Regions from separate parts of the Streptomyces sp. NPDC021115 genome, predicted to be linked through region 3. Evidence: riboswitches for the same ligand, from Rfam matches in the RefSeq annotation. Region 3 holds a riboswitch; each other region holds the start of a gene.
What was found. A riboswitch is a leader RNA that binds a small molecule or an ion and turns the genes downstream of it on or off. The one in region 3 is predicted to bind thiamine pyrophosphate.
Positions count from the first base shown of each region.

Region 1 (7,143 bases), on a different contig from region 3:
CGCCCGCAACCGTGTCGAAATCGCCGCCTGGGCCTGGGAGAACGGGATCTGCCAGAGCGAGTGACGGTAGCCCCGGCCCCGGCCCCGTCGTCAGGCGCGGGCGAGCGCGTACGCGGGCGGGGTGCGCAGCGCCCGACGGGTGGGCAGCTCGACGGTGAGGAACGCGATGCCCGCCACCACGACCGCCACCACCGGCGCCAGCCACGGCGGCCCCGCGGGCCACGGGCGGTGCAGGAAACCGGCGGACAGCAGCACCAGCGGGACCACGGACTGGCACTGATGGCCGAAGGGCTCGGCAACACCGCCGTCGCCGAACGGCTCGTCGTCACCGAAGGCGCCGTGCACAAGCACATCCGCAGCATCTTCGCCAAGCTCGGACTGGCCCCCACCGACCGCACCGACCGGCGCGTGGCCGCCGTGCCGCACTATCTCAGGGACGCGCACCGACGGTCCTGACGTGCGCCCGGGGCCTGAAACACACCGGTAGTGGGCAGCGTTCCCCCGCACGGATCGTCGAGAGATCGGAAGGTTCGTATGAGTGGCACGCACCGGTCGCGGCAGTGGTACGAGGGTGAGTCCCGCGACGCGTTCATCCACCGTGCCTGGATGCGGCGCGGCCTCCCCGACCACGCCTTCGACGGACGCCCCCAGATCGTCATCTGCAACACCTGGTCCGAACTCACACCCTGCAACAGCCACTTCCGCGAGATCGCCGACCATGTGAAACGGGGCGTATGGGAGTCCGGCGGGGTGCCGCTGGAGCTCCCGGTGCCCTCGCTCGGGGAGACCCTGCTGCGCCCCACCGCGATGTTCTTCCGCGACCTCGCCGCGATGGTGACCGAGGAACTGATCCGGGCCAACCCCGTCGACGGTGTGATCCTGCTCGGCGGCTGCGACAAGACCGTACCGTCCCTGCTGCTGGGGGCCGCGTCGGTCGATCTGCCCACCCTGATGGTCACCGGCGGCCCCATGCTCAACGGCTCGTGGCAGGGGCGTCCGCTGGGCTGCGGCACCGGGGTGTGGGAGCTGAGCGAGGAGGTACGGGCGGGCCGGATGGCCCGCTCCGAGCTGCGCCGGGCCGAATCGGCGATGATCCGCAGCCGGGGGCACTGCAACACCATGGGCACGGCCTCCACCATGGCCTGTGCCGCCGAGGCACTGGGCATGGCCCTGCCCGGCAACGCGGGGCTCCCGGCCCCCGACAGCAGGCTGCTGGAGCTGTCCCACGCGGCGGGCAACCGCATCGTCGCCATGGTGCGCGAGGACCTGCGGCCCAGCGCGATCCTGACGGCGGAGGCGCTGCGCAACGCGGTGCGCGCGGTGGCCGCCATCGGCGGCTCCACCAACGCGGTCGTCCATCTCCTCGCCCTCGCCCGCCGGGTCGGGGCGGACTTCGGGCTGGACGACATCGACCGCGCGGGCCGTGGCATCCCCCTGCTCGCCGATGTGCAGCCCGCCGGTGCCCACCTCATGGAGGACTTCCACCGCGCCGGTGGACTGGACGCCGTCCTCGGGCAGATCAGGGACCACCTCGAACCGGCCGTCACCATCACCGGCCGCCCGCTGACCGAGGAGCTGTCCGGCCGCTCCAGCGCCGACCTCACCGTCATACGCGACGCGCGGGACCCGATCGCCCACGACGCCGGGCTCGCCGTGCTCCGCGGCAACCTCTGTCCCGACGGGGCCGTCATCAAGCCCGCCGCCGCCACGCCGGAGCTGCTGCGCCACCGGGGCCGCGCCGTGGTGTTCGACGGGATCGAGGACTTCCGGACCCGCATCGACGACCCGGAGCTGGAGGTCGACGCGTCCGATGTGCTGGTCCTGCGCGGCTGCGGGCCGCGCGGCTACCCCGGCATGCCCGAGGTGGGGAACATGCCGCTGCCGCCCGCGGTGCTGCGCTCCGGGGTGCGGGACATGGTGCGGATCAGCGACGCGCGGATGAGCGGCACCGCCTTCGGCACCGTCGTCCTGCACATCGCCCCCGAGTCGGCGGCGGGCGGCCCGCTGGGCCTGGTACGGACCGGCGACTGGATAGAACTGGACGTCGAGCGGCGGCTGTTGAGGCTGGACGTACCGGACGACGAACTCGCCGCACGGCAACCGGTGACCGCCGCCGCGCCACCGGCCACCAGCGGATGGGAGCAGATCTACCGTGACCACGTCGAACAGGCCGACCGCGGCGCGGGGCTCGATTTCCTCTCCGGCACCCGCGGATCGTACGTGGCCAGGGAGTCGCACTGAGGGCGTCGCGCTTAAGGGCGTGGCACCGGGCCCCACAGCGGGATCACAGGAAGGACCCAGGCCCGGGAAAGGTCCGCCGCCTAGCCTCCGGGCATGCCCACGACGCGCTCCACGGACGACGCACTGGCGCAGACCGCCGTACGAGCCCTGATCTCCCAGGCGGAGCTGACCCCCAAACCGGGCCTCGCGGACACCCGTGACCTCCAGGCCCGCGCCACCGGCACCGATCTGCTCGCGCTGCGCTGGTCGGCCAAGTCGCTGGCGCCCGGGTTCGCGGCCATGGCCGCCGCCGCGCGGCGCCCCGGCGAGCCGACCCGGGCGCTCCGCGAGGAGCTGGGCGCCATCGGCCGCTGCGCCGAGTGGACCATGGCGCGGGCCGGTGGCGGCCCGGCCACCGGCGGTGTGCACCACGGGGCGCTGTGGGTGCTGGGGCTGCTGGTGGCGGCCGCCGCCCTGACACCCGGCGCCACGCCCCGGGAACTGACCGCCACCGCCCGCGAGCTCGCGGCCCACGCCGACCGCCGTGCCCCGCGCAGGCCATCGGCGGGCTCGCAGGTGTCCGCCACCTACGGCGCGGCGGGCGCGCGCGGCGAGGCGCGGGCCGCCTTCCCGCACGTACGCCGCGCCCTGGACACCCTGGCCACAGCCCGGGCCGCGGGCGCCACCGAGACCCAGGCCCGCCTCGACGCGCTGCTCACCGTGATGAGCACCCTCCAGGACACCGGGCCGCTGTACCAGGCCGGGCCGCCCGCCCTCCGGCGGGTGCAGGACGGGGCGCGCGGTGTGCTGGAGGCGGGCGGCACCGCGACGGACCGGGGCGCCGCCGCCCTCGCCACCCTCGACGCCGAACTGCGCGAGACGGGCATCGCACCACGTGGGAGCGCCGCACTGCTGGCCGGTGCGCTGTTCCTGGACGCGCTCCCGGCAGCGGCCGGGACCGGCCCCCGGGACCGGGCCCCCGGCATGAGGGGTTAGCCTGGGGGCGCTCCACCGGACACGGGGTGCCCCCACGCGGGGGCTGAGATCACACCCGTCGAACCTGAACCAGTTAGCACTGGCGGAGGGATGTCATCGATGCCACGGCCGCATGCTGCCACTGATCCGGCGCCCCTCGGCGCGGAATCCGTCTTCGACGGGCGGATGCCCTCCGCGCCCGGCGATCTGCGCGTCGAGGCGCGCGGTATCGCGCCGGTCCCGGAAAGTCACCGCTACGGCGGCCCGGGGCGCCTGTTCACCGTGTGGTTCGCCCCGAACCTGACCATGACCGGCGTGTTCACCGGAACCGTCGGCATCGGCCTCGGCCTGGACTTCGCCACCGCGCTGGCCGCCGTCGTCCTGGGCACCCTCATCGGTGCCGTACCCACCGCGTATCTGGGCACCTGGGGCAGCCGGACCGGGGCCGGGCAGCTGCCGCTGGCGCGGCTCGCGTTCGGCCGGGCCGTCGGCGTGCCCGGCGTCCTCCAGTGGCTGTCGTCGGTGGCCTGGGACGCGCTCATCGGGCTGTTCGGCGGTGACGCGCTGGCCCGGCTGTGCGGGCTGCCGTTCTGGCTGGGCGTGCTGATCATGATGGCCGCCCAGGGGGTGCTCGGGGTGCTGGGCTACGAGGCCATCCACCGGATGCAGAAGCTGATGACCTTCGTCCTCGCCGCCGCCTTCGCCGCCCTCGCCGTCAAGCTGCTCGACGGTGTCCACCCCGCCGCCACCGGGTCGGCCCATGGCGCGGACCGCGTCGGCGCCTTCGTCCTGACCAGCACGATCGCGCTGAGCCTGGCGCTGTCGTGGGCGCCGTACGCCAGCGACTTCAGCCGCTATCTGCCCCGCGACACCTCCCGGACCCGCATGTTCTGGTGCACCCTGCTCGGTGTCACCGTGTCCTTCGTGGCCGTCCAGACGCTGGGGCTGTGGGGCGCCTCCGTCTTCACCGACCAGACAGCCCGCGGTGTCGAGACGGCGCTCGGCGGCGGGGCGCTCGGCGCGTTCGGGCTGCTGGCCGTGGCGCTCGCCGCGCTGTGCAGCAACGCCATGAACGACTACAGCGGCTCCCTGGCCCTCCAGACCGCCGGTGTCCGCATCCCCCGCCCGCTGGCCGCGGCCCTCGCCGCCGCGCTCGGCTTCCCGCTGGTGCTGTGGATGCACGCCGCCGACACCACCGCCCGATTCCAGAACGTGCTGCTGTTCGTCGGCTACTGGATTCCCGGCTTCGTCGCGGTCGTGGCCGTCGACTGGTTCGCCCGCGCCCGCGCCCGGGGCGGCGCGCCGGTCGACCTGGCCGCCGAGCGCGCCCGCCCGCAGCCGTGGTGGCCCGCGCTCCTGGCGTTCGGCGCCGCCTTCGCCGCCGCCGTGCCCTTCATGGACACCGGCCTGTACACGGGCCCGGTGGCGGCCGCGCTGCACGGCGCCGACCTCGCGTACTACGCCGCCTTCCTCGCGGCGCTCCTCATCTACGTCCCGCTCAGGCTCGGGCGTCGCACGGCCCGCTGACGACGCGGGCACCGGGACCGGCGGGGCGCGTGGCACCCTGGGCTCTCGTATGATCCCGCACCACCCGAGGAGACGTGCCACGTGCCGCAGAACCAGCCAGCGGAGTCCATCGCCGCCCCGGCGGTGCTCGCCGAGGAGCGCAGACTCCACAAGGACCTCGGCTTCTGGGGCCTGACCGCCATCGGGTTCTCCAACATCCTCGGCTCCGGCTGGCTGTTCGCGGCCCTGTACGCCGCCCAGACCGCCGGGCCCGCCGCGTTGCTGTCCTGGATCGCGGCGGGCGCGCTGTGCGCCCTGATCGCCCTGGTCATGGTGGAGCTGGGCGCCACCCGCCCGGAGGGCGGCGGCACCGTGCGGTGGCCGCTGTACGCGAGCGGGCGGCTGGTCGGCACGATGGTCGGCTGGTCCGTCGTGCTGTCCGTCGGCGGCACGGCCGCCGAGATCAGCGCGATCATGCAGTACGCCGCGCACTATCTGCCGGGGATCTACGACGGCGGCCACCTCACCCTCCCCGGCCTCGGCGTGGCGGTGGGCTTGAGCGTCGTGCTCACCGCGCTGAACTGGTTCGCCGTGCGGATATTCGCCCGGCTCAACAACCTGGTGTCGGTGTTCAAGGTCGTCGTCCCAGTGCTCACGATCGTCGCGCTGTTCCTGTCGGGCACCCACTCGGGGCGCCTCACCGAACACGGCGGTTTCGCGCCGTACGGCTACGCGGCCTGCCTCACCGCCCTCGCGGGGGGTGGCATCGTGTACTCCGTCAACGGCTTCCAGGCCCCGCTGGACTTCTCCGGCGAGGCCCGCAATCCACGCCGTTCGGTACCGGCCGCGGTGCTCACCGGGATCGGCCTGGCCGTGCTGGTCTACCTCGGGCTCCAGCTGGCGTTCCTGTACACCGTCCCGGACTCGGTGCTGGGCCACGGCTGGCAGGGGGTCAACTTCGAGTCGCCGTTCGGCCAGCTCGCCCTCATCCTCAATCTGCACTGGCTGGCCACGCTGCTGTACGCGGACGCCGTGATCTCCCCGGGCGGTTCCGCCTACGTCGGGGTGGCGATCGACGCCCGGCACACCTACGCCCTGGCCAAGAACGGCCTGCTGCCGCGCTTCTTCATGCGCATCGACCCCGCGTCCGGCATGGCACACCGGGCGCTGCTGCTCAACCTCGCGGTCATCGTCGTCTTCATGCTGCCGTTCGGCGGCTGGCAGGACATCGTGAGCGTGATGGGGGACATGTATCTGCTCATCTACGCGGCCTCGGCGGTGGCCGTCGCGGTGTTCCGGGCACACGACCGGGAGCGGGGAGTGCCCCGGGCGGACGGGCAGGTGCCGGGGGTGCGCTGGATCGCGCCCCTCAGCTTCGTGGTGGCCAGCGAGTTCGTGTTCTGGTCCGGCTGGGACGATCTGCGGCTCGCCCTGCCCCTCGTCCTGGCCGGGGTTCCGCTGTTCCTGCTCCAGCGGCGCACCACCGGCGGCCTGCCCGCCCTCGGCGAGCTGCGGCACGGCGCCTGGCTGGTCTTCCACCTCGCCGCGCTGACCCTGCTGTCGTGGCTCGGCTCGTTCGGCGGTTCCGGCCAGTTGCGGGCGCCGTACGACACGGTCGCGGTGGGCGCGCTCGCGCTCGGCGTGTTCGCGTGGGCGGTGCGCTCGGGCGCCGCGCACCTCAGGGCGGGCGCCACGGACGTGCCGCCCATGGCCCCGTCGGTCTGAGCCGCCCGCTCCGGGGAGCCGCGTCGCGCTCTGGCGCGGTGCGGCTCCTTTCGCCGATGATCGAAAGTCGACCCACCGCGCACGACCCACCGCGCACGACCCACCGCGCACGACCCACCGCGCACGACCCACCGCATACGACCGCATACGATCCGCCATGGAGGATGAGCCGCGATGAGTGCTGGCAGTGCCCGACCCCTGCCCGAGAGCACACCCGCCGCGCAGGGTGTGGACGCCCGAGGCGTCGGCGCGTTCCTCGACGCGCTGGAGGCGGCGCCCGGAATCGAGCCGCACAGCCTGATGATCGTGCGCCACGGCCAGCTGGTCGCCTCCGGCTGGTGGGCGCCGTACACCCCGGACCGGCCGCATCTGCTCTACTCCATCAGCAAGAGCTTCACCTCGACGGCGGCCGGATTCGCGGTGGCCGAGGGGCTGATGAGCCTCGACGACCCGGTGCTCTCGTACTTCCCCGAGTTCGACGGCGACATCACCGACCCGCGCAGCCGGGCCATGCTCGTCCGGCACGTGGCGGCCATGGCCAGCGGGCATCTGACCGACGCCCGGGAGCAGGCGTTCACCCGCGACCGGGACGAGCCCGTGCGCGGCTTCCTGCTGACCCCGCCCGACCGCGACCCCGGCACCGTCTTCGCCTACAACCAGCCCGCCACGTACAGCCTCGCCGCGATCGTCCAGCGCGTGACCGGGCAGTCGCTCATC
Region 1 is NZ_JBIRQF010000003.1:520,720-527,862, forward strand. Features, by position in the region: gene ACH4TL_RS12315 (response regulator) at 1-64, shown strand, start outside; gene ACH4TL_RS12320 (hypothetical protein) at 91-267, opposite strand; partial or broken gene ACH4TL_RS12325 (LuxR C-terminal-related transcriptional regulator) at 271-456, shown strand; gene ACH4TL_RS12330 (IlvD/Edd family dehydratase) at 535-2,241, shown strand; gene ACH4TL_RS12335 (triphosphoribosyl-dephospho-CoA synthase) at 2,335-3,216, shown strand; TPP riboswitch at 3,229-3,324, shown strand; gene ACH4TL_RS12340 (purine-cytosine permease family protein) at 3,307-4,722, shown strand; gene ACH4TL_RS12345 (APC family permease) at 4,804-6,426, shown strand; gene ACH4TL_RS12350 (serine hydrolase domain-containing protein) at 6,601-7,143, shown strand, end outside.
Region 1: another riboswitch for thiamine pyrophosphate. It lies ahead of ACH4TL_RS12340 (purine-cytosine permease family protein); the one in region 3 lies ahead of ACH4TL_RS00425 (thiamine ABC transporter substrate binding subunit).

Region 2 (7,143 bases), on a different contig from region 3:
GCGTAATGAAGTGCAGCCCGGGGATCTCCTCGGCCATCAACCGCGCGCACAGCTCTGTCGCGTAGTCGATCCCGATCGAGCGTACAGCCGCCGCGTCGTCCTTGACCGCCAGGATGCGTTCGGCCAGCTCCGGCGGGAAGGCGGCGTTGCTGAGCTGTGCGAACCGCTCGATCTGCCTGACGTTCGTGACCGGCATGATCTCAGGGATGATCGGCGTCGTACAGCCCGAGGCCGCGACCCGGTCGCGCAGCCGCAGATAGTCCTCCGGATAGAAGAACATCTGAGTGATCGCGAAGTCGGCGCCCGCGCGGCACTTGTCGACGAAGTGACGGATGTCGGTGTCCCAGTCCGTCGAGCGCGGATGCATCTCGGGGAAGGCGGCGACACCGACGCAGAAGTCCCCGGACTCCTTGATCAGGCGGACCAGCTCGGCGGCGTAGGTGATGCCGTCGGGGTGCTTGACCCAGTCGGCCATCGGGTCGCCGGGCGGGTCGCCGCGCAGGGCGAGCATGTTCCGGATCCCGGCACCGGCGTACTGGCCGATGATGTTGCGCAGCTCGGCGAGCGAGTGGTTGACCGCGGTCAGGTGCGCGACGGGGGTCAGGGTGGTGTCGGTCGCGATCTGCTCGGTGGCGCGGACGGTGCCCTCACGGGAGGAGCCGCCCGCGCCGTACGTCACGGAGACGAAGGTCGGTGAGACGGCCTCCAGCCGGCGGATGGCGTTCCACAGCGTGTGCTGCCCCTTGTCCGTTTTGGGGGCGAAGAACTCGAAGGAATACGATTGCTCACCCGACGCGAGCAGGTCACGCACGGTAAGGGCTCGATCAGTCCTGGTGGAAGCGGTACCTAGGGCCATACGGGAAGGTTAGCCAGCCGGGTGGTCGGCGCCCACCCGGCAGCGTGGTTATGGGGGTTTTGCCGGTCTCCTGTCCGCAATGCGGACGGAATCACCGAGCCGGGCTCAACTCCGACACCTACCGGACATCTGCCGCTCGCACACGCTTCGCCAGGGCTTCCGTGGCCGCCGCAGGGTCCGCGGCCTCGGTGATGGCCCGCACCACGACGACCCGCCGTGCTCCCGCCTCCAGCACCTCGTCCAGGTTCGACGCGTCGATGCCGCCGATCGCGAACCAGGGCCGGGCCGGGCGCTGAGCGGCCGCGTGACGGACCAGGGACAGGCCCGGGGCGTGACGGCCCGGCTTGGTGGGGGTGGGCCAGCAGGGGCCGGTGCAGAAGTAGTCCACGCCGGGCTCGGCCAGCGCCGCGTCCACCTCGGCCTCGGCGTGGGTGGAGCGCCCGATCAGCGGGCCGTCGCCGATGATGGCGCGCGCGGCCGGGACCGGCAGGTCGCCCTGGCCCAGGTGGAGCACGTCGGCACCGGCGGCGTGGGCGACGTCCGCCCGGTCGTTCACGGCGAGCAGCTTGCCGTGGCGGCGGCAGGCATCAGCGAAGACGGCGAGGTGGTCCAGCTCCTCGGCGGCCTCCATGCCCTTGTCCCGCAGCTGGACGATGTCCACTCCGGCGCCCAGCACGGCGTCCAGGAACTCCGGCAGGTCGCCCTGGCGCTTGCGCGCGTCGGTGCACAGGTAGAGGCGGGCGTCGGCCAGCTGCTCACGTGCGGTCATGGGTGGGTTTCCCCCCGGGTCGTGCGGCGTGCGGGCCGGGGGTGCCGTCGGGCCCCGGTCCGCACGCCAGGTGGTGGTTCAGGAAACGGCGGGCGGCGTCAGACGGCGAGCGCCTGCGCGCGCCGCTTCACTTCCGTGCCGCGATTCTCGTGCAGCGCCTGCGCCGGGGTGCCCGGCAGGCTCGGGTCGGGGGTGAAGAGCCACTCCAGCATCTCCTCGTCGCTGAAGCCGTCGTCCTTGAGCAGCGTCAAGGTGCCCACGAGGCCCTTGACGACCTTTCCGTCACCGATGAAGTCCTCGGGCACCTGGAGCACCCTGTTCTCGCCACGGCGCACCGCGATCAGCTGGCCCTCCTTGACCAGTTGCCTCACACGAGTCACCTCGACGCCGAGCCGGTCGGCGATGTCGGGGAGAGTGAGCCAGGCGGGGACGAGAGCATCGATCTTTGCGTCAATCTCGGTCACGGAACAAGCCTGCCATCTGGGACTGACAGTGGGTAGCCGGGCGTCCGCCGTGCGGCCGCCGGATCCGGGGCCCGCCGGTCCCGCCGGGCCCCGCGCCCCCACCCGCCGGGGCGTACCGGCGGGTCACAGAACGGCGGACTTCAGCGGCACCGAAGGATCGGTGGCCCGGGTCCGGTCCAGCCGGGCGCCGCGTTCGATCAGCTTGCGGCCCTGGGCCAGATCGCGCGGACGGCCGACCGCCAGCAGGGCGACCAGGGCCCCGTCCCGCAGCCAGCACACCGACCAGGCGGCGCCGTCCGGGTCGCCCCGCCAGACCAGCTCGTCGGCGTCGGAGTGGTGTCCGGCGTACTGCACGAAGCGCCCGAACTGCTCGGACCAGAAGTACGGCACCGGGTCGTAGACCTGGCCGGGGAAGTGCGCGGTCCGGCTGCCGACCACATTGGCGGCGACCGTCCGCGGCCCCTGGAGCGCGTTGTCCCAGTGGTGCACCAGCAGCCGCGTCCCGTAGCGGGCGGACGGGAAGGACGCGCAGTCGCCGACCGCGTACACGTCCGGCGCCGAGGTGCGCAGTCCCTCGTCGGCGGCGACGGACCGGTCCTCGGCGAGCGCGATGCCCGAACCGGCCAGCCAGCCGGTCGCGGGCCGGGCCCCGATGCCGACGACCACCGCACCGGCGCGCAGCCGGGTGCCGTCGCCGAGCTGGAGCCCGTTGGCGTCGAGCGCGGTCACCCGGGCGCCGGTGACCAGGGTGGCGCCGTAGTCCGCGTACCAGCCGGTCATATGGGCGGCGACCTCCGCCGGGAGGGCGCCCGCCAGCGGCCGGTCAGCGGCCTCGACGACCGTCACCGCGCAGCCCGCCTCGCGGGCGGCGGTCGCGAACTCCGCGCCGATCCAGCCCGCCCCGACCACCACGATCTCCTGCTGCCCGGCGAGCACCGGGCGCAGCCGCTCGGCGTCGTCCAGGGTGCGCAGGAGGTGGACGCCCGGTACGTCCTCGCTGCCGGGCAGGGCGATCGGCTCGGCGCCGGTGGCGATCACCAGGACGTCGTAGCGGACCGGCCCGGACCCCGTCTCGACCGTCCGCCCGGCCGTGTCCAGCCCGGTCACGGGCACGCCGAGGCGCAGCCCGATGCCGAGCGCGGCGAAGTCCACGTCGAACGCGGACCCTTCGGCCTTGCCGAGCAGCACGGCCTTGGACAGCGGCGGCCGGTCGTACGGCTGATGGGGCTCGGCCCCCAGCAGCAGGATCTCCCCGGTCCAGCCCTGTTCCCGCAGCGCCACGGCGGTCTGCACGCCCGCCATGCCCGCGCCGACGATCACCACCCGCTGTCCGCCGCCACCCGCCGAGGACGCCATCGTCTTCGTCGTCTCATCGCTCACACGATCACTGTATTGCGGCAGGTGGGGCGGACCGCAGAGCGCACGACGAGATCTCGGGCACAGCCCGAGGGGCCGGACGCCGGGCCGGACGCCGCTTCGTACGGGCGCGCCGCGGGCCCGGCGGCCGACGCCGCCCGGGACGCTCCCTTCCGGGCGATTCGGGGCGCGTACTAGGGTGGCGGGACAGAGCACTCGCGGGAGCCCGGGCGCACCGGGCTGAGAGGGAGGCTGGCGCGGCCTCCGACCGTACGAACCTGATCCGGGTCATGCCGGCGAAGGGAGGGGGCGACCAGCCCATGCACACGCCACCCCACACACCACATCGAACGACCGCCGACGAAGCGCCGTACGACGTCCTCGTCATCGGCGGCGGCATCATCGGCCTCGTCACGGCCTGGCGGGCGGCCCAGCGGGGCCTGCGCACCGCCCTCGCGGACGCCGCGCCCGGCGGCGGGGCCGCCCGGGTCGCGGCCGGGATGCTGGCGGCCGTCACCGAGCTGCACTACGGCGAGCAGACCCTGCTCGGGCTGAATCTGGACTCGGCGCGCCGCTATCCGTCCTTCGTGGCGGAGCTGGAGCAGGCGAGCGGCCATGACCTGGGCTTCCGCACCTGCGGCACGCTCTCCGTCGCGCTCGACGCCGACGACCGCGCCCATCTGCGCGAGCTGCACGCCTTCCAGCAGCGGCTCGGTCTTGACGCCCAGTGGTTGAACGGACGCGAATGCCGGCGCCTGGAGCCGATGCTCGCGCCGGGCGTGCGCGGGGGCCTGCGCGTCGACGGCGACCACCAGATCGACCCGCGACGGCTGGCGGCGGCGCTCCTGACGGCGTGCGAGCGCGCCGGGGTGGTGTTCCACCGCGTCCGCGCGGAGCGGCTGCTGCTGGACCGCGACGGCGGCCGGGCCACCGGGGCCGAGCTGGCCGACGGTGCGCGCACCCGGCTGACCGCCGGGCAGACCGTGCTGGCCGCGGGCAGCCTCAGCGGACGGCTCCCCGGCGTCCCCGAGGACGTCCTGCCGCCCGTACGCCCGGTCAAGGGCCAGGTGCTGCGGCTGTCGGTGCCCGGCCCGTACGCGCCCTTCCTGTCCAGGACCGTGCGCGCCGTGGTGCGCGGCGGGCACGTCTACCTCGTCCCGCGCGAGAACGGCGAGCTGGTCGTCGGCGCGACCACCGAGGAGCTGGGCTGGGACACCACGGTCACCGCGGGCGGGGTGTACGAGCTGCTGCGCGACGCGCACGAGCTGGTGCCCGGCATCACCGAACTGCCGCTCGTCGAGACCCTCGCCGGGCTGCGCCCCGGCTCTCCCGACAACGCCCCGCTGCTCGGCCCGACCGCGCTGCCGGGCCTCCAGCTGGCCACCGGCCACTACCGCAACGGCGTCCTGCTCACCCCGATCACCGGCGATGTCATGGCCGAGGCGCTTCACCGTGGCGAACTCCCGCCCGAGGCACGCCCGTTCTCCCCTCGGCGCTTCGCGCCTCCCACCACAGCGGCAGCCGCAGTACAGGAGCACACCGCATGACCGTCACCGTGAACGGCGAGCCCCGGGAGCTGCCCGACGGCACCACCCTCGACGGGGTCGTCGCGACCCTCACCCAGGCGCCCTCGGGCGTCGCCGCGGCCGTCAACGAGACGGTCGTCCCGCGCGGCCAGTGGCCCGCGACCCCGCTCGGCGACGGCGATCGCGTCGAGGTCCTCACCGCGGTCCAAGGAGGCTGAACCCCATGTCTCACGCCACGTCCCACGCCACGTCGCAGCCCACCACCCTCGACGAGGTCCTCACCGGCGCCGATCCGCTCACCATCGCCGGTACGACCTTCGGCTCCCGCCTGATCATGGGCACCGGCGGCGCGCCCAGCCTCGACATCCTGGAGCGCTCGCTGATCGCCTCCGGCACCGAGCTGACCACGGTCGCGATGCGCCGCCTCGACCCCACGGTGCAGGGTTCGGTGCTGTCCGTGCTGAACCGGCACGGCATCCGCCCGCTGCCCAACACCGCGGGCTGTTTCACCGCCGGGGAGGCCGTGCTGACCGCCCGGCTCGCCCGCGAGGCGCTGGGCACCGACTGGGTGAAGCTGGAGGTCGTCGCCGACGAACGCACCCTCCTCCCCGACCCCATCGAGACGCTGGACGCCGCCGAGACCCTGGTGGACGACGGCTTCACGGTCCTGCCGTACACCAACGACGATCCGGTGCTGGCCCGGAAGCTGGAGGACGTCGGCTGCGCGGCGATCATGCCACTGGGCTCGCCGATCGGCTCCGGCCTCGGCATCCGCAACCCGCACAACTTCCAGCTGATCACCGAGCGCGCCGGGGTCCCGGTGATCCTCGACGCGGGCGCGGGCACGGCGTCCGACGCCGCGCTGGCCATGGAGCTGGGCTGCGCGGCCGTCATGCTGGCCTCGGCCGTGACACGCGCCCAGGAGCCGGTGCTGATGGCGGGTGCCATGCGGCACGCGGTCGCCGCGGGGCGGCTGGCGCACCGGGCGGGCCGTATCCCCCGCCGCCACTTCGCCGAGGCGTCCTCCCCCGCGGAGGGCCTGGCCGCGCTCGACCCGGAGCGGCCCGCGTTCGCGTAACGGGCTGAAACGGACCGGCATACCGTGGGAGGCGGAGGTGGTCGCCGTGACCGTGACCGTGGCCGACCGGATCGAGCGCGAGATCTACGTCCCCGCCCCCGCCGACCGCGTCTGGCGGGTGCTGACCACTCCGGAGCACATCCGCACCTGGTACGCCCCCGGCGGCTGCGAGATCGATCCGCGCCCCGGCGGCACCGTCCGCTTCCGCTGGGACGAGCACGGTGAGTTCCACGGCCAGGTCGAGCGGGCGGTCCCGGACGCCCTCTTCCGCTTCCGGCTGGCCCATGCGCCCGACCGCGCCCCGCTCGGGCCCGGGCAGACCACCGTGGTCGAGTTCACGCTCTCCCCGGAGGGCGCGGGCACCCGCCTCCGCCTCGCCGAGACCGGCATCCGCGCGCTCGACCTCCCCGACGAGGCCAAGGCCAAGCACGCCGAGTACGCCGCCCTGGCCTGGACCTCCGCCCTGGAGGAGCTGACCGCCCTGGCCGCGGCCTCCCACAACTGACGCCGCCCGGGGCTGGGGGCTGGGAACGGTCTACGCACAGGTCACCGTTCTGTCGCAGTACGTACCGGACATCCGGGCACCGGTCCAACGCGTCGGTGACGGATCGTAGACTGCACTCTCGTGGATACGACGCTCCAGGACCCCCTTGTCGGGCAGGTGCTCGACGGCCGCTACCGCGTTGAGGCGCGCATCGCCGTGGGCGGGATGGCGACGGTCTACCGGGCCGTCGACACGCGGCTCGACCGCGTGCTCGCCCTGAAGGTGATGCACCAGAGCCTCGCCTCGGACACCGCCTTCGTGGACCGCTTCATCCGCGAGGCCAAGTCCGTCGCCAGACTCGCGCACGCCAATGTGGTCGGCATGTACGACCAGGGCACGGACGGCGCGCACGTCTACCTGGCCATGGAGTACGTCGCCGGGTGCACCCTGCGGGACGTGCTGCGCGAGCGCGGGGCCCTCCAGCCGCGCGCCGCCCTGGACATCCTGGAACCGGTCCTGGCCGCCCTCGGCGCCGCCCATCGCGCGGGCTTCGTCCACCGCGACATGAAGCCGGAGAACGTCCTGATCGGCGACGACGGCCGGGTCAAGG
Region 2 is NZ_JBIRQF010000009.1:223,562-230,704, reverse strand. Features, by position in the region: gene metF (methylenetetrahydrofolate reductase [NAD(P)H]) at 1-856, opposite strand, end outside; gene thiE (thiamine phosphate synthase) at 975-1,625, opposite strand; gene ACH4TL_RS27035 (Rv2175c family DNA-binding protein) at 1,724-2,089, opposite strand; gene ACH4TL_RS27030 (NAD(P)/FAD-dependent oxidoreductase) at 2,213-3,445, opposite strand; TPP riboswitch at 3,654-3,767, shown strand; gene thiO (glycine oxidase ThiO) at 3,766-4,992, shown strand; gene thiS (sulfur carrier protein ThiS) at 4,989-5,189, shown strand; gene ACH4TL_RS27015 (thiazole synthase) at 5,306-6,049, shown strand; gene ACH4TL_RS27010 (SRPBCC domain-containing protein) at 6,096-6,554, shown strand; gene pknB (Stk1 family PASTA domain-containing Ser/Thr kinase) at 6,675-7,143, shown strand, end outside.
Region 2: another riboswitch for thiamine pyrophosphate. It lies ahead of thiO (glycine oxidase ThiO); the one in region 3 lies ahead of ACH4TL_RS00425 (thiamine ABC transporter substrate binding subunit).

Region 3 (7,143 bases):
GGGTAGGCCCAGGCTTTCCAGCCGGTCTGTCCCGCTGCTTCGGCCAGGTCATGCAGGTGAGCGAAGGACAGCGCACCCGCGATGAGGGCTTGAATCAGCACCGGGTCCAGGCGAAGTGAGCGCAGCATCACCGGCCCTCCAGCCATGTAACGATCTCTTCGGCGACCGGGTAGGACTGGTGGGCGTGCTCCTCGAAGTAGGCCTTCACGTCGGTCCGGACGTCGGGTCGGGCCACGCCGTATTCGCGCGCCCAGGCGTCGGGGTCTACGTCCAGCGCGATCACGATGCGCACCCTCATGACGTCTCCTTTCGCTGAGTGGGCCGGGGCGGTGTGTGGTCAGCCGCCCCGGCGGCGTTGGTCAGGTGGTCGAGGCCAGACCGGTGCCGAAGCAGTCCGGGCACAGTCCGGTCTGGTGGTGGCCGGTCTTCCGGCGGCCACGGCCTACGCGGATTTCGGTGGTGATCTCGCCGGTGCCGTTGCAGGTGGGGCACTTCGGCGGGGCCGCCGGGGCGGCGGTCTTCTTGGCGGTCCGGCGGGCGGCGGTGGTCTTCCGTTCGGCCATGGCGATCACTCCTGGTTCGGGCATGGCTCGGGTAGGGACCTGGCGCGATGAGGTCGCGCCGACCGTGGGAGCAGGGGGTGTTACTCGGTCACCGGGCGGGGCTTGACCAGTGGCGAAGCCTCGCCGGGGGCGGCCAGGGCCGGGACGGCGGGACGGTAGGCGGCCAGGGCCGGGATGTCCGGGGTCAAGTGCGCGTTCTCGCGGCAGACCGCGACCACGTCACCGATGCTGATCTCAGGGGTGCGGATGCGGGACCAACCGCCGGAGGTGTCCCCGGCCACGGCCAGGCCCGGACGGTCCGGCCGGATCGATGTCGCGGCCGACACGGCGTCCGGCGCGATGTCGCCGAGCCCCATCTCGGCGGTCTGCTTGTCGTTGACGCGGTGCACGACACGGCCGGTGAGCTGGGCGCGGAGCATGGTGGCGCCCTTACCCAGCTCGGAGCCGAAGCGCTGCCCGCAGATCTCCAGGTAGATGCCCACCGCGCGAGAGAGCTGAGCCATGCGGACCACCTGCATGACCATCCGGTCCCGGCGTTCCTCATCCTTCCGGGTGGTGGCCATGAACAGCTCGGCCACCTCATCCACCAGGACCACGATCGGCACCGGCCGCTTGTCCTTGGGCAGGCCCCAGATGTCGGAGGTGATCTGCGCTTCCGGGGTGCTGGCGGTGATGCCCTGGTGATCCTTGAGCAGGTCGAAGCGGTCTTCCATCTCACCCACCAGCGCATCCACCAGGGCGGAAGCCTCATTGGGGTTGGTGGCCAGGGCCGACAGGCGCGGGGCGAACGGAGCCTGCTCAACCCCCCGCTTGCAGTCGATCCCCACCAGCGCGACCGGCAGTTCGGCCAGCCCCTTGATCAGGTTGCGCTGGTACATGGACTTGCCCGACTGGTTCGCTCCCAGGGTCAGCCCGTGCGGAACCGCCCGGTAGTCACGGACGAACGCCGTCCCGTCCTCACGGCGGGCCACCGGGACCACCATCGGCCCACGCGGCACCCGGCGCGGCATCCGTACCCGGTGCAGTACGTCGTAGCCGGTCATGCGCAGCTCGACCGTGCCGGGCTTGCCCTCCACCACGTGGACGGCGTGGACGCCCCAAGCATGGCGCAGCCGGTTCGAGGCGGCGGCGACGTCGGCGGGTTCCATCCCGGCGGGCAGCCGCAGGGTCACCCGTAGCCCGGTCGAGGTGGGGCGGACCCGGCGCACCTTCGGCGGTACCGGCTGCGCCTCCCGGCTACGGGTGACGGCCCGGGAGAGGAAGGCGCGGAACCGGGACGGAGCGACGGTTAGCCCGCACACGTCCATGGTGGAGCTGTAGGTGAAGGCGAACCGGGCCCGGGTGATGGGCATGCCCACCAGGGACCAGTACACCGCCGGGGCCTTGATCTTGGCGTAGCCCAGACCACCAGCACCGGCCAGCGGTGTACCGATCTCCAGCAGCGTCACCAGGTCCGACACGATCAGGCCCCCGTCACGATCGCGGTCGCGCGGAACGCGATGCCGTGGCGAGTCTGGCCGTTGAAGGTGTTCTCCCAGTCCCGGGCCTTGAGGCCGACCACCGACACCAGGGTGCCCGGCGTCAGTCCCTCCGGGATACCCGTCTCGGGCACGGTCACCTGGTACAGGTTGCCCTCACCCTCATCGGAGATCAGCAGCCCCACCGTGGACAGGAACGCGCCGGTTTCCTTGTCTACGGCCTGCTCCTTGGTCTGCTTGTTCACCAGCTTCGGCGTCGGCGCGGTCGCGACAAACACCGTGGCGGTCGAAGTATCGATCTTGAACGAAGGCATTGCAGCCACTCCTTGACGAGGCGGCACAGTTCCCAGACGGGCAACTGCTCTAGGTAGGCTCCAGTAGAGCCGACTGTTCTAGAGATGTCAAGAAGTTCTCTAGGTAGACCAGGGCTTGCACTACCGGACGTGCCGGGTGTTCGGCTGACTAGTGACGCCGTAGGCTGTCTAGAGACCGAGAGAGGACGACCGTCCATGGCCGACCAGAGCAACGCCCGCAAGCCGAGGAAGTATCAACAGATCGCGAATGATCTAAGGAACGCGATCATGTCGGGCGAATACGCCCCTGGGGACCGGTTGCCGGGTGAAAACGACCTGATGGCCACCTACAAGGTGGCGCGCATGACCGTGCGACAGGCGCTCAGCGTCCTTCAGGGCGAGGGTCTTGCCAAGGCCCGAAAGGGGGCCGGTGTCTTCGTCTCCCCTGTCCCCGTGACCGGAGCTGCCCGACTAGAGCGTCTAGAGAAGAGCGGGCGCATGTACGCGAGTGGGGAGACCAGCAGTGATCACACGGCCATCCTCCGGAGCTGCGCTGACGTCGACATCGCCGAACAGCTCGGGGTCGAGCTCCATGATGAGATCGTGATCCGGGGGCGGGTGTTCCATCTGGAGGGGAAGCCCAGCGTCGTCGCAATCTCCTGCATTCACCCACGAGTCCTTGAAGCCGTCCCGGAAGTCCTGCAACAGGGGCAGCTCAAGCCCTTCTGGCAGACGACGTACACCGAGCGCACCGGCAAGGAGATCACTCGGTTCCCAGAACGACGAACCGCGCGCCTGGCCAGCTCCAGCGAACTCGCTGCTCTAGAGGTCTACGTACCGTTCGAAGCTGCCGTGCCCGTCCTCGTTCTGCACACGACCTTCCACGACGCTGACGGCCCTATCGAAGTCTGGGAAGACGTCTATGCTCCCGGGCTTTGGCAGGTCGACTCAGCCCCCAAGTGATCGATCCGTGAGCTGTTACAGGTTTCTCTACCTCATCAAGCCCCCGGCTGCGCTTCGCTTCGCCGGGCGCGCTCCCGGCTCCCGGTCGCGCTCTGCTCCTGCCTCCGGCCCGCGCCGCGCACCGTCCGCCGACGCGCGCCCACAGGCGAGATAGGCCGGGGTCAATGGTCGAGACCCAATCGGCCGACACAGGCGCAAGCCGCAGACCGTGCCTCCGGCGGGGGCGCTCAGGCTCCGGGATGGCGGGGGCTCCGTCTGCGCCCGCAGGTCCATCGTGGCGTGCGCGGGGAGCTCCCATCCCGTCACCGTCGTCCCAGGCAGAGCCGAGCAGACGCGGCCCAGGGCGTCAAGGTCGTTCGTACAGTGGCGCGCTCCACCTTGACGCCCTGAACCACGCCTGCTCCACGGTGTGTGGGACGACGGCGACGGGATGGGAGCTGGGGAGGGTGGTGGGTTGGGGAAGTGGGGAAGGCTCGGGCCGTCTGTGGGCCGTCCGAGGGGGATCAACGACGACAGATGACGACCACTGCCGACAGGAGTCACAATCGTCCGCCGCAGGTCACGGGAATTGATCTGCGACACTGGGAAAACCATGCCTAAGCCCGGAGAACTCACTTTCGCCGTGCCGCGTGGGGCCAAGAAGCCCCCGCGGCATCTCGCCGACCTCACGCCCGCCGAGCGCCGCGAGGCTGTCGCCGCCCTCGGGGAGAAGCCCTTCCGGGCCGGTCAGGTGTCGCGTCACTACTTCGCCCGCTACACCGACGACCCCGCCCAGTGGACCGACGTACCGGCCGCCGCGCGGGAGAAGCTGGCGGCCGGGCTGCTGCCGGACCTGATGAGCGTCGTGCGGCACATCAGCTGTGACGACGACACCACCCGCAAGACCCTGTGGCGGCTCTTCGACGGCACGTTGGTCGAGTCCGTGCTGATGCGCTACCCGGACCGGGTCACCATGTGCATCAGCTCCCAGGCGGGCTGCGGCATGAACTGCCCGTTCTGCGCCACCGGCCAGGCGGGCTTGGACCGCAATCTGTCCACCGCCGAGATCGTGCACCAGATCGTCGACGGGATGAGGGCCCTGCGGGACGGGGAGATCCCCGGAGGCCCGGCCCGGCTGTCCAACATCGTCTTCATGGGCATGGGTGAGCCGCTGGCCAACTACAACCGGGTCATCGGCGCGATCCGCCGCCTCACCGACCCCGAGCCTGACGGCCTCGGTCTGTCGCAGCGCGGCATCACCGTCTCGACGGTGGGGCTGGTCCCGGCGATGCTGCGGTTCGCCGACGAGGGCTTCAAGTGCCGTCTCGCGGTCTCCCTGCACGCGCCCGACGACGAGCTGCGCGACACCCTCGTGCCGGTCAACACCCGCTGGAAGGTGCGCGAGGTCCTGGACGCGGCGTGGGAGTACGCGGAGAAGTCCGGCCGCCGGATCTCCATCGAGTACGCCCTGATCAAGGACATCAACGACCAGGCGTGGCGCGCCGATCTGCTCGGGCGGCTGCTCAAGGGCCACCGGGTGCACGTCAACCTCATCCCGCTCAACCCGACGCCCGGCTCCAAGTGGACGGCGTCCCGGCCCGAGGACGAGAGGGCGTTCGTGGCGGCCCTGGAGGCGCACGGGGTGCCGGTGACCGTCCGGGACACCCGGGGGCAGGAGATCGACGGGGCGTGCGGCCAGCTGGCGGCCACGGAGCGCTGACCACCGGCCGATCCGACCACGGGCTGATCCGGCCACCGGCTGATACGGTGCCTTCGCATCACCGGCGTACCACCGTCCCGCGACGACGGACAAGTGAACATTCCGACAGGGGAGCGCGACAGCGCTGAGAGTGCGGCACGGCCGCAGACCCTCCAACCTGATCCGGGTCATACCGGCGTAGGGAGTCAGCCTCACCATGAACAGCCATCTCCGGCGTGCCGTCACCGCCGCCCTCGTCGGGTCCCTCGGCACCGGAGTGCTCACCGGCTGCGGCGGGGGCGCGGCGGACGGCAAGGACTCCAAGACCGTCACCCTGGTCTCGCACGACTCGTTCGCGGCGTCCAAGGCGGTCCTCAAGGAGTTCACCCGCAAGACCGGCTACAAGGTGCGGGTGCAGGCCGGTGGTGACGCGGGGGCGGCCGTCAACCAGGCGATCCTGTCCAAGAGCCATCCGCAGGGCGATGTGTTCTTCGGCGTCGACAACACCCTCCTCTCGCGTGCGCTCGACAATGACCTGTTCACCCCGTACGAGGCGAAGGGCCTGGACAAGGTCCCCGCGGCCTTCCAGCCCGACCGGGCGAAGCACCGCGTCACCCCGGTCGACTACGGCGACATCTGCGTCAACTACGACCGCGCCTGGTTCGCGCGCAAGAAGCTCGCACCGCCCAGGTCGTTCGCCGATCTGACCAAGCCCGCGTACAAGAACCTGCTGGTCACCGAGAACGCCGCCACCTCGTCGCCCGGTCTCGCCTTCCTGCTCGGCACCGCCGCCCGCTACGGCGACGACGGCTGGAAGGACTACTGGAAGAAGCTGAAGGCCAACGGCGTCGAGGTGGTCGACGGCTGGGAGCAGGCGTACTACGACCGGTTCTCCGGCTCGGCGGGCGGCGCCAAGGGCGACAAGCCGCTCGTCGTCTCCTACGCCTCCAGCCCGCCCGCCGAGGTGGCGGACGCGAAGTCGAAGCCCGCGAAGGCCCCGACCGGGGTGGCGGACGGCACCTGCTTCCGGCAGACGGAGTTCGCCGGGCTGCTGAACGGCGCGGGCAACACCAAGGGGGGCAAGGCGCTGCTGGACTTCCTGCTGACCAAGCGCTTCCAGGAGGACGTACCGCTGAACATGTACGTCAATCCGGTGCGCGAGGGCGCGAAGCTGCCGGAGGTCTTCACCCGGTACGGGGTCAAGATCGCCGATCCGGCGACCCTGCCGCCGCGGAAGATAGCCGAGAACCGTGAGTCCTGGGTCAAGGCATGGTCCTCGCTCGTTCTGTAGAGCCCGCGGCTTCTGTAGAGCCCGCGGCTTCTGTAGAGCCAGAGCCCGCGGCCGGTCGCGGCAGGCTGCGCGGCGCCGCCGTGCGGCTCGCCCTGATGGCAGTGCCGCTCGCCTTCTTCGCCGTCTTCTTCGCGTATCCGGTGGCCGCGATCGTCACCCGCGGGCTGCGCACCGGCGGCCGGTGGCAGCTCGGGCGGATACCCGAGGTGCTGGGCGACCCGTCCGTCCTGCACACCCTGTGGTTCACCGGCTGGCAGGCGGCCGCGTCGACCGGGCTGACGCTGGCGGTCGCGCTGCCCGGCGCGTATGTCTTCGCCCGCTTCGCCTTCCCCGGCAAGGGGCTGCTGCGCGCCGTGGTGACCGTGCCGTTCGTGCTGCCGACGGTCGTCGCCGGGTCCGCGTTCCTGGGGCTGCTCGGGCGCGGCGGGCTGCTGGACGAGCTGTGGGGGATACGGCTCGACACCAGCGTCTGGGCGATCCTGCTGGCCCACGTCTTCTTCAACTACGCGGTCGTCGTCCGCACCGTCGGCGGGCTGTGGGCGCAGCTCGACCCGCGCCAGGAGGAGGCCGCGCGGGTGCTCGGCGCGAGCCGCCTCGCGGCCTGGCGCCGGATCACCCTGCCCGCGCTGGGGCCCGCCGTGGCCGCCGCCGCGCTGATGGTCTTCCTGTTCACGTTCACCTCCTTCGGCGTCATCCAGATCCTCGGCGGCCCGCGCTACGCCACCCTGGAGGTGGCCATCTACCGGCAGACCGCGCAGCTGCTGGACCTGCCGACGGCCGCGGTGCTGACCCTCGTCCAGTTCGCGGCGGTCGCGGCCGTGCTCGCCCTGCACGCCTGGACCGTACGGCGCCGGGAGGGTGCCCTGCGGCTCGTCGA
Region 3 is NZ_JBIRQF010000001.1:109,917-117,059, reverse strand. Features, by position in the region: gene ACH4TL_RS00460 (DUF2637 domain-containing protein) at 1-128, opposite strand, end outside; gene ACH4TL_RS00455 (hypothetical protein) at 128-298, opposite strand; gene ACH4TL_RS00450 (hypothetical protein) at 360-563, opposite strand; gene ACH4TL_RS00445 (FtsK/SpoIIIE domain-containing protein) at 644-2,023, opposite strand; gene ACH4TL_RS00440 (hypothetical protein) at 2,026-2,355, opposite strand; gene ACH4TL_RS00435 (GntR family transcriptional regulator) at 2,551-3,297, shown strand; gene rlmN (23S rRNA (adenine(2503)-C(2))-methyltransferase RlmN) at 3,890-4,996, shown strand; TPP riboswitch at 5,094-5,197, shown strand; gene ACH4TL_RS00425 (thiamine ABC transporter substrate binding subunit) at 5,193-6,266, shown strand; gene ACH4TL_RS00420 (ABC transporter permease) at 6,362-7,143, shown strand, end outside.

Region 4 (7,143 bases), on a different contig from region 3:
CAGCGTGCGCGTGTCTTACGGCGCCGTCCGCGGCCCCGGCCGTTACCGCTCGCTCCGCCGCCACTGCCCGCGCCGTCGTCCGGCGTGTGGTCCGCGGAGACCACCAGCACCGCCAGCGCCGTGGTCACCGGCACCGAGGCGACCAGCCCGATGCTGCCCACCAGCGTGCGGACGATCTCCTCCGCGACGATCTCGCTCGTCGCCACCGTTCCCACCCCGCTGTCCGCGATCGAGAAGAGGAGCAGCAGCGGAAGCGAGGCGCCCGCGTACGCCAGCACCAGGGTGTTCACGACGGACGCGATGTGGTCCCGCCCGATGCGCATCGCGGCCGCGTAGAGCTTGCGGCGGCCGCCGCGAGGGTCCGCTTCCCGCAGCTCCCAGACCGCCGAGGTCTGGGTGACCGTCACATCGTCCAGCACGCCCAGCGAACCGATGATCACCCCCGCCAGCAGCAGTCCCTTGATCTCGATGTCGGGATAGAGGCTGTGCACCAGACCCGTCTGGTCGTCGGTGTTGCCGGTCAGCGACGCCCAGCCGATGAACAGCGAGCCGAGCACCCCGATCAGCAGCAGCGAGACCAGGGTGCCGAGCACAGCGACCGACGTCCGGGCGCTCAGCCCATGGCACATGTAGAGCGCGAGCAGCATGATCGCGCTGCCCCCGACGATCGCCACCACCAGCGGATTCGAGCCCTGGAGTATCGCCGGGAGGATGAACAGCGTCAGCACTCCGAAGCTGATGGCCAGCGCCACCAGCGCGAAGATGCCGCGCAGTCGGCCGACGGCCACGACCACGAGCGCGAACACCCCGGCGAGCAGGGCCATCGGGAACGAGCGGTCCACGTCCGAGACCGAGTACTGGAGGTTCTTCGGCGCCTGGGGCGCGTACCTCAGCTTCACCTCCTGCCCGGCGCTGAACTTCCGTGAGGCGTTCGGCTGGACGATCTCGGGGAAGGTGCGGCCCTTGTCCTTGCCCGAGGTGACCTCGATGGTGGCCTTCTCGCAGACGCTCTTGCCGCCGCCGCTCCCGCCGCCCGTGGCGCCGCCGGGGTTCGTGGCGCCGCCCTGCTGACCCGGTTCGGTGGGTGCCTGCGGCTGCGCGTTGACGTCGGCGCAGTCGACCTCCGCCACCTTCACCACCCGCCCGGCGACCGTCTCCTGGTCGAAACCGAGCCCGCTGCGGCCCTGCGCTGTGTGCTCGGAGCCACCCGGCCACAGCGCGACAAGACCGGCCACGACGGCGACGGCGAACGGGATGAGCACCACCGCGATGACCTTGCGCAGCCGCGCGGAGACGGGCGCCGCCGGACCGTGCGCATGGGCATGGCTGTGGCCGTGCGAGTGGGTGTGGCCGGGTGGCCGGCCGGACGCGTGGGGCTGCTCGGGCGGATGGTCCTGCTGTGTCGCGGTCACCGTCGCATCATCGCAAGAGAGCGAGGCCCCCTGTTCAGGTACGCGGGGAAACCGTTAGCGTGGGGGCACCTTTGCAATCGCGGGAGCTCGGAGCACCGGGCTGAGAGGGCGCTGACGCGACAGCTGCGCCGACCGCTGAACCTGTTACCGGGTAATGCCGGCGTAGGGAGTGGGTCTCATGACTCAGCAGGATGCACACATGCGCGAAAACGCTGCCGATTTCGGCTGGCACAAGGGATATGTCACGGGTTCCCGCCCGGACATCCAGGTCCCGGTTCGCCGCGTGCACCTCACCAATGGCCAGGACGTGACGCTGTACGACACGTCCGGTCCGTACACCGACCCCCACATCGACACCGACGTCCGCCGCGGCCTCGCGCCGCTGCGGCAGAACTGGATCGTCGCCCGAGGCGATACCGAGGAGTACACCGGCCGTCCGCTCCGGCCCGAGGACGACGGCCTCAAACACACCGCGCCCCGCGGGGGCCTGCGCAACCTCGACGCGGTCTTCCCCGGACGGCCGCGCCAGCCGCGCCGGGCCCGCGACGGGTCCGCCACCCAGCTCAGCTACGCGCGCCGGGGCGAGGTCACCGCCGAGATGGAGTACGTGGCGCTCCGCGAGAACGTCTCCCCCGAGGTGGTCCGCGAGGAGATCGCGGCGGGCCGGGCCGTGCTGCCCGCCAACGTCAACCACCCGGAAATCGAGCCGATGATCATCGGCAAGCGGTTCCTGGTGAAGGTCAACGCCAACATCGGCAACTCCGCCGTCACCTCGTCCATCGAGGAGGAGGTCGAGAAGATGACCTGGGCGACCCGCTGGGGCGCCGACACGGTCATGGACCTCTCGACCGGCCGCAACATCCACACCACCCGCGAGTGGGTGCTGCGCAACTCCCCCGTACCCATCGGCACGGTGCCGCTCTACCAGGCGCTGGAGAAGGTCGACGGCAAGGCCGAGGAGCTGACCTGGGAGGTCTACAAGGACACCGTCATCGAACAGGCCGAGCAGGGCGTCGACTACATGACGGTCCACGCGGGCGTACGGCTGCCGTACGTCCCCCTGACCGCCCGCCGCAAGACCGGCATCGTCTCCCGCGGCGGCTCGATCATGGCGGCCTGGTGCCTGGCCCACCATCAGGAGTCTTTCCTCTACACCCACTTCGAGGAGCTGTGCGAGATCCTCGCGGCGTACGACGTCACTTACTCGCTGGGTGACGGACTGCGCCCCGGATCCATCGCCGACGCCAACGACGAGGCCCAGTTCGCGGAGCTGCGCACGCTCGGCGAGCTCAACCGCGTCGCCAAGGAGCACGGCGTCCAGACGATGATCGAGGGCCCGGGCCATGTCCCGATGCACAAGATCAAGGAGAACGTCGACCTCCAGCAGGAGATCTGCGAGGAGGCCCCGTTCTACACCCTGGGCCCCCTCACCACCGACATCGCGCCCGCCTACGACCACATCACCTCAGGCATCGGCGCCGCGATGATCGCCTGGTGGGGCACGGCGATGCTCTGCTACGTCACCCCCAAGGAGCACCTGGGGCTGCCGGACCGCGACGACGTGAAGACCGGCGTCATCACCTACAAGATCGCCGCCCACGCCGCCGACCTGGCCAAGGGCCACCCCGACGCCCAGGCCTGGGACGACGCGCTCTCCGACGCGCGCTTCGAGTTCCGCTGGGAGGACCAGTTCAACCTGGCCCTCGACCCGGACACGGCACGCTCGTTCCACGACGAGACGCTCCCGGCGGAACCCGCCAAGACGGCTCACTTCTGCTCCATGTGCGGGCCGAAGTTCTGTTCCATGAAGATCAGCCACGACATCCGCCGCGAGCACGGCGACGCGATGGACGAGGCGGAGGCGGAGGCCGGAATGGCGGAGAAGTCCCGCGAGTTCGCGGCCGCGGGCAACCGGGTCTACCTGCCCATCGCCGACTGACCCGATCGCGGAATCTGGCCGCCGGGCTCCCGGGAACGCTGTTTCCGGGGCCCGGCGGCTTCGCCAGGTGGCGGTCGTCCCGTCCGGCAAAGCAGTATGCGACGCATGGGGACCGACGCGGACGTTCAACGGCGGTGGCGCGATGGACAGGCGCCTGACGGTGACGTGATCGTCTTCGGGGACGGTCGGTTGTCGGTGATGCGGTTCTGGGCGACCGAAGGCTGGTCGCGGGCGGAGGAGGTCCTTCAGGCCACGGAGTGGACCGCCCACCACTGGCTGGACGTCGACTTGGTCCTCGCATCGTGCCGCTATGCCGGATACCGCGCCTTCGGAGGCGAATCCGCGGCCCACGGCAGCATCGGCTGGGTCGCCCTGACCCGGGACGACGGCCGGCGGACCCTGGAGTGGCTCGCGGTGTGCTCCGAGTCGGACCCGTTCGCCGAGGTATCCCTCGACGACACCTGCCTGACCGCGGTCAGCACCAGCCACCACGTGTGGACCTTCCCGCGTGACGCCCCGCAGAAGGTGGAGATCGGTCGGGCCGCCGAACGGAACAGGTGACGGCCTCCTATCTGAGCAGCCATGGACAACTTACGCGCCCTGCGCATCGCCAATCAGCGCTTCGCCCAGCACCTCGACGGGATCGGGGACGACGAGTGGGCGCTCGGCACGCCGTGCAGTGAGTGGACGGTGCGGGAGTTGGTGGGGCATGTGCTGCTGGGGCATGCGCATCTGGTGTCGGCCCTGACGGACGACCAGGTCGCCCCGGGGCCCGGGGACACGTTCGGGGAGTGGGCCGCGCGGGCGGAGTGGGCTGCCGGCTAGTCCGGCTGGTTCTCCGGGCCGCCGTATTCGGGGCTGGTGTAGTCCGGGCTGCTGTAGCGGGGGCGGGCCTTGGGGCCCTCGTCGTCGGTGCTGAAGCCCGGGCGGCTGTAGCCGAGGTGGGGGGTGCGGCCCGCCTCGGAGTGGCCGGGGACGTAGGCCGATGAGGTGTGGGTCGGCGCGGTCCATGGGGTGGGGGCCGACGGATTGGTCAGCGCCTCGCGCAGAAAGGGCAGCACGCCCCGTTCCAGCAGGGCCTGCCGCCATGCCTCTCTGGTGCGGTCCACCTCTTCCAGCTGCTCGGCCAGGGCCTCGCCGCGGATCGCGCTGGAGCCGTTGCGCAGGGCGGTGATGAGGAGGCCGACGGCGGCGAGCAGGATGCCCGCGGCGGTGAGCGCGGCGAAGAACCAGCCCGCGGTGATCATCGGTTGGGAGATGGACGGCGCGGGGTCCAGGACGTGCAGCACATAGCCGACGAGGAGGAAGATGATGGCGGCGGTTCCGGCCAGTACCGGGGCGAGGACGGCGAGCATGGGGACCAGCCCCGCTCCGGAGGCGTCCAGGAGGGCGCCGGTGAAACCGGCGGAGTGCTCGTGGTCGCCGTCGTCCTCCCGCGCCCCGGGGATCGGCAGGGGCGGGGCGGGCTCGCGCAGCTTGGTGCGGGCGAGCACGTAGTCCTGGTACTCGGCGGCCGCGCACGCGGTGATGGCGGCCGAGGCGCTGAGCGCCATGGAGCGCAGCTGCTCGGCGGTGAGCCGCTGTCCTATGCCCTTCAGATCCGGTCGGTGGTCCGCGGTACGCAGCACCTCGTCGAGAACTCGCTCGAACTCCGGGCGGTCCTCGGCGAACAGGTGCGGAGCGCTTTTCATGGTGCATCCCCCGATACTCCGTAGGGCCTTGGTGTCCGGCTTTCGCCGGGCAGTCGGGCCGGAAACGGAGGAGAGCCTGCGACGGATAAACCGATGGTAGAGCCGATCCGGCGCGAGGAGACAGCAAGTTTCGTGATTTGCTCAGCCCCGGTGGGGCCCTCCGTCCGCTTGCGTGCGCGCCCGTATCCCGCTCATGTCGCCCTCAGACGCCGAGCGGGAGTTGGACGACCAGCAGTTTTCCGGCCATGGTGATGCCGCCGTCCATCGCGACCGCGAGATTGTCCGCGTAGACATGCGGGCCCTCGACCGCGGGCGTGCCGTCGTCCTCGCCGTCCTCCGAGCCGACTTCGCCCAGCAGATACGGGATCGGGCTGTGCCCGTGGACGATGCGCTCCCCGCCGTAGGCGCCGAGCAATTCGCGTGCGGCCATCGGTCCGGCGTCCTCGTCGCGGAAGGCGAAGCGCTTGGTGAATTTGCGGAACAAGTCCCAGCACTCGTCCGCGTCACTGCGCTGGAGCGCTTCGGTGACGCTGTCGTTGACGGCCTCGATGGAGTCGCCGTAGTCCAGATAGGCGGTGGTGTCGGAGTGCACGAGCAGATGCCCGTCCTCCTCGGCCATCGCGTCCAGCCGGGACATCCACTGGAGGTGATGGTCCTCCAGCCGCTCCATGTCGGTGCGCTGGCCGCCGTTGAGCAGCCAGGCGGCCTGGAAGGAGGCGGTGCCGGCGCCGGAGTTGACGGGCGTGTCGCCGAACCGCTTGGCGCCGATGAGGAGCAGTTCGTGATTGCCCATCAGCGCCTTGCAGTAGCCGCCCGCGGCGGCGGCCTCGGCGGAGAGCTGCATCACCAGGTCGATGACGCCGATGCCGTCCGGGCCGCGGTCGGTGAAGTCGCCGAGGAACCACAGCCGGGCGTTCCCGGCCGCCCAGCTGCCCTTGTCGTCGATCAGGCCCTGGGCGGCCAGCGCCTCGCGCAGCTCGTCGAGGTAGCCGTGGACGTCGCCCACGACGAACAGCGGGCCGGGGCCCTCGCCGTCGGCGAGCGGATCGGCGTCCGGATCGGTCACCGAGTTGAGCGCGATCGTCGGGCGGTCCTGCGGCGGCACCAGCGGGGTGTCCGCGAGGGTGTGCCCCGGGCCCAGCACCGGCAGCTTCTCGGTGGGGGTGTACCCGTCGGGCAGCGGGGCGGGCGCGGGTGCGGGAGGCACCGGGCCGGGCGGCGTGGACGCCCCGTACGCGGGCACGTGCGACATCGCCGCCGTGGTCCCTGCCGTGGCTTCCAGACCGGCCCCCTGAGTCATCGACCCCTCCACCATCGCGCCGCCGTGCCACCTTGTGGACCTTGCCTGGTCGATGGCGGTCCGCGGTGTCGTCCGCCCATCATAGGAATGACCGTGAGGCATTGTGACGCACCAGGGTGCAGTCAATCGGTGCCCGGTCCCGCTCGGACGTTCTTTTATCCCGGATTGGCCCGGTAGGGGAGGCCCAGAGACTCCAAGTCCTTCTCGGGTCATCCTTGAGTCACTCTCAGATCATCCTCCGGCGCGGCTGCGCGGCGGGCTGACGGTCGTACGCGGCGGACGCCGCTGGGACGACGTCCGCACGATCAGTTCGGTGGGTATCACCTGCTCGACCGGGTGGTCGCTGTCGAGCCCTTCGATGGCGTCGATGAGCAGCTGCACCACGGCGGTGCCGATCCGCCGCGGCTTGAGCGAGAGCGTCGTGATGGGCGGCTCGGTGGTCCGGTAGACCGTGGATTCGCTGCAGCACACCAGCAGCAGGTCCTCCGGGACGCGCAGCCCGTAGCGGCGGGCGGCGGCGAGCAGATCCGTGCCGTTGGGGTCGAAGAGCCCGTAGACCGCGTCGGGGCGGTCCGGGCGGGCGAGCAGCCGGTCGGCGGCGACGGCCCCGGCACAGGGGTCGTGGGCCGGGTACGACTCGTAGACGGGGTCCTGGCCCACCCGCTCGCACCAGTGCAGATACGCCTCGGTCGACAGCCGGGTGTAGGTGTCGGTGCTGGTGCCGGTGAGCAGTCCGATGCGGCGGGCCCCGGCCTCGGCGAGGTGGTCCAGGAGGCCGAGCACGGCCGCCTCGTGGTCGTT
Region 4 is NZ_JBIRQF010000004.1:298,513-305,655, reverse strand. Features, by position in the region: gene ACH4TL_RS15335 (YibE/F family protein) at 1-1,412, opposite strand, end outside; TPP riboswitch at 1,482-1,598, shown strand; gene thiC (phosphomethylpyrimidine synthase ThiC) at 1,591-3,351, shown strand; gene ACH4TL_RS15325 (hypothetical protein) at 3,457-3,912, shown strand; gene ACH4TL_RS15320 (maleylpyruvate isomerase N-terminal domain-containing protein) at 3,934-4,176, shown strand; gene ACH4TL_RS15315 (hypothetical protein) at 4,173-5,042, opposite strand; gene ACH4TL_RS15310 (metallophosphoesterase) at 5,245-6,342, opposite strand; gene ACH4TL_RS15305 (LacI family DNA-binding transcriptional regulator) at 6,574-7,143, opposite strand, start outside.
Region 4: another riboswitch for thiamine pyrophosphate. It lies ahead of thiC (phosphomethylpyrimidine synthase ThiC); the one in region 3 lies ahead of ACH4TL_RS00425 (thiamine ABC transporter substrate binding subunit).